Regions from separate parts of the Streptomyces rectiviolaceus genome, predicted to be linked through region 1. Evidence: riboswitches for the same ligand, from Rfam matches in the RefSeq annotation. Region 1 holds a riboswitch; the other holds the start of a gene.

Region 1 (4,413 bases):
GCCGCTCAGCCTGGATGAGGCCTTCGTCGACCTGGAGGCGGGCGGTGTGGCCGACGACCGGGCGTCGGCGCTTGCCGTGGGCGAGCGGTTGCGCGCGGACATCAAGGCGGTGACCGGCCTCCCGGGGTCGGTCGGGCTCGCCGCGTCCAAGATGCTGGCGAAGATCGCTTCGGAGGAGGCCAAGCCGGACGGCCTGCGCCTGATAGAGCCGGGGACCGAGCGGGACCTGCTCGCGCCGATGTCGGTGCGGATTCTGCCCGGTGTGGGTCCTGCCACCGGGGACCATCTGCGGCGGGGCGGGATCACGACGGTGGGGGAGATCGCCGGGGCGGGCGAGGACGAGCTCGTACGGCTGCTCGGGAAGTCGCACGGGAGCGCGCTGTACGCGATGGCCCTTGCGCGGGACGAGCGGCCCGTGGTGGCGGAGCGGGAGTCCAAGTCGGTCAGCGTCGAGGACACGTACGACGTGGACATCCACGACCGGGTACGGGTCAGGGGCGAGGTCGCGCGGCTCGCCGAGCGGTGTGTGGAGCGGTTGCGGGCGGCGGGGCACTCGGGGCGGACCATCGTCCTGAAGGTGCGGCGGTTCGACTTCTCGACCCTGACGCGCTCCGAGACGCTGCGTGGGCCGACGGACGACCCCGGGGTGGTGCGGGAGGCCGCCGCGCGGTTGCTGGAGTCCGTGGACACCACCGGAGGCGTGCGGCTCCTCGGGGTGGGCGTCACGGGGCTCGCCGACTACACGCAGGAGGACCTCTTCGCGCAGGCCCAGGCCCAGGCGCAGGCCGAAGCCGTGGAGGCCCTGGAGGCGCGGCGAGAGGCCGAGGAGGAGCGGGCCGAGGAGGAGCGGGCCGGGAAGGAGCGGGCCGGGGAGGCCGCGGAGGAACCCGTGGGCGAGACGGTGACGGAGCCGGTCGTTCCGGCCGAGCGGCGGTGGGCCGCCGGGCACGATGTGCGGCATGCCGAGTACGGGCACGGGTGGGTGCAGGGCAGTGGCCTCGGGCGCGTCACGGTTCGCTTCGAGACGCCGGAGTCGTCGGCGCCGGGGCGGGTGCGGACGTTCCGTACGGATGATCCGGCGCTCGAGCCCGCGGAGCCCTTGCCGTTGGTGGCATCTCCTGAGGAGCTGGAGCCGCGGTGAGGTCGGTGGCTGCCGCTGTGGTCACCAGGGCGTCCTGCGAGCGTCAGGTGCCGTCCTGGCCTGCGATGTTGCCGAAGTCCTGGTCCGGCGGCGGTGGCTCCGGGGGCGTGATGTCCAGGCCGTAGTGGTGGTAGAGCTGCAGTTCCTGTTCGGGGGAGAGATGGCGGCCCACGCCGAAATCGGGGGCGTCCTTGATCAGGGAGCGCTCGAAGGGGATGCGCAGGGTGCCGTCTTTCGTGAGCTCGCTGGGCTCCAGGGGGACGAACGCGTCCCGGCTGAACAGGCCGGTGCGTATGGCCGCCCACTCAGGGGCGCCGGTGGCGTCGTCGAGATAGACCTCGTCGATCGTGCCGATCTTGGCCCCGCTCCGGTCGAACGCCTTCCGGCCGATCAGGTTGCGCGGATCGATATCGGTCTGCACGGGCCCTCCAACTGGTCGAGGCTTGTCGAAGTGGGGCGTAACTCATCCTTGTTCGTTCGTAATCACTACGAAAGAGCACTTCGGGGCAGGCGGCCACTCGAGGGATCGGCCGCAGTCCTCGCTGGTAGGCTGGCGCATGGCTGCTGACCCCGTGCGGGAGAGCTCTCCGGTGGAGACACCGGAGGCGCCGAAGGAGCAACTCCTCCCCGGAATCTCTCAGGCCCCTGTACCGCACGGACGAGGTCACTCTGGAAAGTAGGGCGGGCGTCGGGCGGGCACGTTCGGAACCCTTCCTCACCGACGGTGAAAGCCGGTGCGTCGCCCTGTCACGGGGCGTGGACCGGTGAAACTCTCAGGTTGAGATGACAGAGGGGGAGGCCGTCCGGGTACCCGCGCCGTGGTGCCCCTCGCAGGTCGCGTCAGACCAGCGTCAGACCAGGAGGCCTCCGCTATGACCGCCACCCCTCGCATCCCGCTCTCCCAGCTCGAGCAGGGCATTCCCTTCGAGCAGCGCCACATCGGTCCCGATGTGGAAGCACGGGCCAAGATGCTCGCGCACGTCGGATACGGCTCGCTCGACGAGCTGACCGCCGCCGCCGTGCCGGATGTGATCAAGAACGCCGAGGCGCTGAACCTGCCGGGAGCGCGTACCGAGGCCGAGGTCCTGGCCGAGCTGCGCTCCCTCGCTGACCGTAACCAAGTTCTTGATTCCATGATCGGGCTCGGTTACTACGGGACCTTCACTCCGCCGGTGATCCTGCGGAACGTCATGGAGAACCCGGCGTGGTACACCGCTTACACGCCGTATCAGCCCGAGATCTCCCAGGGTCGGCTCGAGGCGCTGCTCAACTTCCAGACCGTCGTCGCCGAGCTGACCGGGCTGCCCACCTCCGGTGCCTCGCTGCTCGACGAGGGGACCGCCGCCGCCGAGGCCATGGCCCTGTCGCGGCGCATGGGCAAGGTCAAGGACGGTGCCTTCCTCGTCGACTCCGACGCCCTGCCGCAGACGATCGCCGTCATCCAGACCCGCGCCGAGCCGGCCGGTGTCGAGGTCGTCGTCGCCGATCTGAGCGAGGGCATCCCGGCCGAGGTCGCCGAGCGCGGTGTCGTCGGCGTACTGATCCAATACCCCGGCGCCTCCGGTGCCGTACGCGACATCAAGCCCCTCATCGAGCAGGCGCACGAGATCGGTGCCATCGTCTCCGTCGCCGCGGACCTGCTGGCCCTGACGCTGCTCACCTCGCCCGGTGAGCTGGGCGCCGACATCGCCGTGGGCACCACTCAGCGCTTCGGCGTCCCGATGGGCTTCGGCGGCCCGCACGCCGGTTACATGGCGGTGCGCGAGAAGTTCGCGCGCAGCCTGCCGGGGCGGCTCGTCGGTGTCTCCGTGGACGCGGACGGCAACAAGGCCTACCGGCTCGCGCTGCAGACCCGTGAGCAGCACATCCGCCGCGAGAAGGCCACCAGCAACATCTGTACCGCTCAGGTGCTGCTCGCCGTGATGGCCGGAATGTACGCGGTCTACCACGGACCCGAGGGCCTCAAGACCATCGCGCGGCGCACCCACCGCTACGCGACCGTGCTCGCCGCGGGGCTCACCGCCGGCGGGGTCGAGGTCGTGCACGGCGCGTACTTCGACACCCTGACCGTGCGGGTGCCCGGCAAGGCCGATGAGCTCGTCTCCGCGGCCCGCGAGGGTGGCGTCAACATCCACCAGATCGACGCCGACCACGTCTCCCTGGCCTGCGACGAGACCACCACGCGCAGGCAACTGACCGCGATCTGGACCGCGTTCGGGGTCAAGGCCGACATCGAGGCGCTGGACGCGGAGACCGAGGACACGCTCCCCGGCGGCCTGCTGCGCTCCGACGACTACCTCACGCACCCCGTCTTCCACCAGTACCGCTCCGAGACCGCCATGCTGCGATACCTGCGCAAGCTGGCCGACCGTGACTACGCGCTCGACCGCGGGATGATCCCGCTGGGCTCCTGCACCATGAAGCTCAACGCGACCACGGAGATGGAGCCGGTCACCTGGCCCGAGTTCGGGCAGCTGCACCCCTTCGCGCCCGCCCAGCAGGCCCAGGGATATCTGACGCTCATCCGTGAGCTGGAGGAGCGGCTCGCCGAGGTCACCGGATACGACAAGGTCTCGCTGCAGCCCAACGCGGGTTCGCAGGGCGAGCTTGCCGGACTGCTCGCCGTGCGCGGCTACCACCGCGCCAACGGCGACGAGCAGCGCACCGTCTGCCTCATCCCGTCCTCGGCGCACGGCACCAACGCCGCGAGCGCCGTGATGGCCGGAATGAAGGTCGTCGTCGTGAAGACCAGCGACGACGGCGAGATCGACATCGAGGACCTGCGCGCCAAGATCGAGAAGCACCGCGAAGAGCTGTCCGTGCTCATGATCACCTACCCGTCCACGCACGGGGTGTTCGAGGAGCACGTCGCGGACATCTGCGCACAGGTGCACGAGGCGGGCGGCCAGGTCTACGTCGACGGGGCGAACCTCAACGCCCTGGTGGGTCTCGCCCAGCCGGGCAAGTTCGGCGGCGACGTCTCGCACCTGAACCTGCACAAGACCTTCTGCATCCCGCACGGCGGCGGTGGCCCCGGCGTCGGCCCGGTCGGTGTGCGCGAGCACCTCGCGCCGTACCTGCCCAACCACCCGCTGCAGCCCGCCGCGGGCCCCGAGACGGGCGTCGGTCCGATCTCCGCGGCGCCGTGGGGATCGGCCGGAATCCTGCCTATCTCCTGGGCGTACGTACGCCTCATGGGCGGTGAGGGCCTCAAGCGCGCCACGCAGGTCGCCGTGCTCTCCGCGAACTACATCGCCAAGCGCCTCGAGCCG
Region 2 (4,413 bases), on a different contig from region 1:
CAGTCCGGTTCGAAGAGGCGTACGCGTCCGCCGGTCGCGGGCCCGTCGAGCGGGGTGCGCCCGGCCCGGCAGAGCTCGGCGACGGCAGGGGGCGGCAGCGGTACGCCGACCGTGCCGTCCGGGTTGACCGCGATGCCCATCTGCGGGGGGAGGCCGCGCGCGAACTCCACGGCGGGCGCCACCGTGCAGCCCATCCGGCCGCCGGTGGCCTGCTGGAACTGCTGCTCGGAGCTGAAGACGGGGACGTACGCCTGTCCTTCGATCTCCAGCGTGGGCAGGTCGAGGGTGCCGCTGTCCGGTGCCCCGCCGTTCGGCAGCGGGACCCAGAGGTGGCTGCGGCCGAGCACCTCGACGATGCGGGCCCCCGCGGACGCCTGAGGTGCGCCGGGCGTGCCCAGGGATGCCGCGAGCACCTCTTCGAGTTCGTTGCCCGGCCATCCTCCATAGGGATGGGCGTGTGCCTGCGCCGGAATGTTCATCTGTCTGTCCAACCCCTGCTCTGTCCCGCTCCGCCTGCGGCACGACCCTAACGTGACGGGCGGCCCCCGACGCGGCGGGCGGCTCAGTCCCCGAAGCCGATCCCCCGCAGCACGCCGGCCGCCGTCCGGTCGAGCAGCACCGCCGAGCCGCAGCCGCGCGGCAGATCGCCCCGCTCGGCGGCGCCCACCAGACGGGCGACCGTCCTGCGGTGGCGCGCGAAGGCGTACCGCGACACGCCGCGGCCGCGCGAGAGCTGGCCCTCTATGGCGGTGTCCGGCGGCACGTCCAGCAGCAGCAGGTGCAGCGTCGTGCCGCGCCGCACGGCCTCGCGGGCCAGCCAGCGGCGCACCCACGCCTGGGTGCCGCAGTCGTGCACCACGACACTCTCGCCGGAGCGCAGGGCCCTGCGCAGGCCCGCGTAGTGCGCGAGGCGGACCAGGGGGCGGTACACCGCGTACGGCAGCAGGGTCGGCATGCGCCGGGCCCAGCGGTCGCGGGTGTCCTGCGAGTCGATGCGCGGGCCCGCGACGGCTCTGCGCATCAGCGTGGACTTGCCGCTGCCCGGCAGCCCGGAGACGACGATCAGGTCGCCTTCGCCGAACGTGAGCCGGTGCGGACTGTGGCCGGTCCGCTGCCGCAGGTCGCGGACGACGGCCGCCGGCAGGGGGCCGCAGCTCTCCCTGGTGGGGGCGGCGGCCTGTTTGGGCAGGGCCACCCCTGTGTTGGTCGCGTAGACGCTCGTCCTGCGCACCGTGATCGGCCTCCCCATAGCGGTCACGTACCTGCTTACCGCAGCTTCCCCGGCAAGTGTAAAGAGAAGGTAATGCGGCACAAGGGCATTACTCGACTGGCACTGCCCTGTGACGGAGCCCCGTGCAATGATGTGCGCGCAAACTCCATACAGGCCGTTTGAATCCGCGCGGGAGAGTTCCCGGTGAACCGTCGTACGACATGACGACGCACCGGGGCGCCGAAGGAGCAAGTCCCTCCCTTGAATCTCTCAGGCCCCGTACCGCGCGGGCGAGGCACATCTGAAAAGCGGGCCGCCCACGCGGCTCCACCCAAGGTGCAAGTCATGACCCCTTATACGGACGGGTCGTGGTGAACCTCTCAGGTTCCGATGACAGATGGGGAGGATCGACCTCGCCCGTCATGCCCTGGGAGTTCCACGTATGAGTACCGCCCCCCGTCTGACCGCCCTCGACGCCGTGCACCGTGCGCTCGGCGCGACGATGACCGACTTCGCGGGCTGGGACATGCCGCTCCGCTACGCCAGCGAGCGCGACGAGCACATCGCCGTCCGCACCAAGGCCGGTCTCTTCGACCTCTCCCACATGGGCGAGATCACGGTCACAGGCCCTGAAGCCGTGAACTTCCTGAACTTCTCGCTGGTCGGCAACATCGGCTCCGTCGGCGTCGGCCGCGCCCGCTACACGATGATCTGTGCCGAGGACGGCGGCATCCTGGACGACCTGATCGTCTACCGCCTCGGCGAGACCGAGTACATGATTGTCGCCAACGCCTCGAACGCGCAGGTAGTGCTCGACGCGCTCACCGCCCGCGCCGACAGCTTCGACGCCGAGGTCCGCGACGACCGCGACGCGTACGCCCTGCTCGCCGTCCAGGGCCCCGAGTCCCCCGGCATCCTGAAGTCACTCACGGACGCCGACCTGGACGGCCTGAAGTACTACGCGGGCCTGCCGGGCACCGTCGCGGGCGTCCCCGCGCTGATCGCCCGCACGGGCTACACCGGCGAGGACGGCTTCGAGCTCTTCGTCGCGCCCGGTGACGCCGAGAAGCTGTGGGGTGCGCTGATGGAGGCGGGCGAGCCCGTCGGTCTGGTCCCGGCCGGGCTCTCCTGCCGCGACACGCTGCGCCTTGAGGCGGGCATGCCGCTGTACGGGCACGAGCTGACCGCGGAGCTGACGCCCTTCGACGCCGGTCTCGGCCGGGTCGTGAAGTTCGAGAAGACCTCGCAGTCCGACACCTTCGTGGGGCGCGAGGCGCTCGCGGCCGCCGCCGAGCGCGCCGAGACCGCTCCCCCGCGCAAGCTGGTGGGCCTGATCGCTTCCGGCCGCCGCATTCCGCGGGCGGGCTTCTCCGTGGTCGCCGACGGCAAGATCATCGGCGAGGTCACCTCTGGTGCGCCCTCCCCGACGCTGGGCAAGCCGATCGCCATCGCGTACGTCGACGCGGCGCACGCGACCCCCGGGACCAAGGGTGTCGGCGTGGACATCCGGGGCACGCACGAGCCGTACGAGGTCGTGGCGCTGCCGTTCTACAAGCGCCAGAAGTGACACTTCCGCCCCAGTGGTAACCCGGAAGTGACCCCACGCACATCTTTCTCGTTCCGCAGCACCCACCCGCGTACAGGAGAATTCAGGTCATGAGCAACCCCCAGCAGCTGCGTTACAGCAAGGAGCACGAGTGGCTCTCGGCCACCGAGGACGGTGTGGCGACGGTCGGCATCACGGAGCACGCGGCCAACGCGCTCGGTGACGTCGTCTACGCGGACCTTCCCGAGGCCGGCGCCGCGGTGACCGCGGGCGAGACCTGCGGCGAGCTCGAGTCGACGAAGTCGGTCAGCGACCTGTACTCGCCGGTGAGCGGCGAGGTCGTCGAGTCGAACCAGGACGTCGTGGACGACCCGTCGAAGGTCAACTCCGCCCCGTTCGAGGGTGGTTGGCTCTTCAAGGTACGGATCACGGAGGAGCCGAAGGACCTGCTCTCCGCGGACGAGTACACCGAGTTCTCCGGCAGCTGAAGCCCCCCGAAGACCCTTAGGGACCACCTGATGTCGCTTCTCAACACCCCTCTCCACGAGCTGGACCCGGACGTCGCCGCCGCCGTCGACGCCGAGCTCCACCGTCAGCAGTCCACCCTGGAAATGATCGCCTCGGAGAACTTCGCTCCGGTCGCGGTCATGGAGGCCCAGGGCACGGTCCTCACCAACAAGTACGCCGAGGGCTACCCCGGCCGCCGCTACTACGGCGGCTGCGAGCACGTCGACGTCACCGAGCAGATCGCGATCGACCGGATCAAGGACCTGTTCGGCGCCGAGTACGCCAACGTCCAGCCGCACTCCGGCGCCTCCGCCAACCAGGCCGCCCTCTTCGCGATCGCCAAGCCCGGCGACACGATCCTCGGCCTTGACCTGGCGCACGGCGGCCACCTCACCCACGGCATGCGCCTGAACTTCTCCGGCAAGCAGTTCAACGTGGTCGCGTACCACGTCGACGAGGCCGGTCTTGTGGACATGGCCGAGGTCGAGCGCCTGGCCAAGGAGAACAGCCCGAAGGTGATCATCGCGGGCTGGTCCGCCTACCCGCGCCAGCTGGACTTCGCCGAGTTCCGCCGGATCGCCGACGAGGTCGGCGCCTACCTGTGGGTCGACATGGCGCACTTCGCCGGGCTCGTCGCCGCAGGGCTGCACCCGAACCCGGTGCCGTACGCGGACGTGGTGACCTCCACCACGCACAAGACGCTCGGCGGCCCGCGCGGCGGCGTCATCCTGGCCCGCAGCAAGGAGTTCGCGAAGAAGCTGAACTCCGCGGTCTTCCCCGGCTTCCAGGGCGGCCCCCTGGAGCACGTGATCGCGGCCAAGGCCGTCTCCTTCAAGGTCGCGGCCTCCGAGGAGTTCAAGGAGCGCCAGCAGCGCACCCTGGACGGCGCCCGCATCCTGGCCGAGCGCCTGGTGCAGGACGACGCGAAGGCCGTCGGCGTCGACGTCCTGTCCGGCGGCACGGACGTGCACCTGGTCCTCGTGGACCTGCGCAACTCCGAGCTCGACGGCCAGCAGGCCGAGGACCGCCTCCACGAGGTCGGCATCACGGTCAACCGCAACGCGGTCCCGAACGACCCGCGCCCCCCGATGGTGACCTCGGGCCTGCGGATCGGTACGCCCGCGCTCGCGACCCGTGGCTTCCAGGAGGA

What was found. A riboswitch is a leader RNA that binds a small molecule or an ion and turns the genes downstream of it on or off. The one in region 1 is predicted to bind glycine.
Region 2: another riboswitch for glycine. It lies ahead of gcvT (glycine cleavage system aminomethyltransferase GcvT); the one in region 1 lies ahead of gcvP (aminomethyl-transferring glycine dehydrogenase).

What each region holds. Positions count from the first base shown of each region.
Region 1 is NZ_BAAAUG010000192.1:26,490-30,902, reverse strand. It holds gene ABD378_RS39625 (DNA polymerase IV) at 1-1,141, shown strand, start outside; gene ABD378_RS39620 (PRC-barrel domain-containing protein) at 1,185-1,562, opposite strand; glycine riboswitch at 1,707-1,804, shown strand; gene gcvP (aminomethyl-transferring glycine dehydrogenase) at 2,014-4,413, shown strand, end outside.
Region 2 is NZ_BAAAUG010000078.1:60,046-64,458, forward strand. It holds gene ABD378_RS22735 (enhanced serine sensitivity protein SseB) at 1-479, opposite strand, end outside; gene ABD378_RS22740 (AAA family ATPase) at 563-1,249, opposite strand; glycine riboswitch at 1,391-1,505, shown strand; glycine riboswitch at 1,506-1,617, shown strand; gene gcvT (glycine cleavage system aminomethyltransferase GcvT) at 1,653-2,777, shown strand; gene gcvH (glycine cleavage system protein GcvH) at 2,867-3,244, shown strand; gene glyA (serine hydroxymethyltransferase) at 3,275-4,413, shown strand, end outside.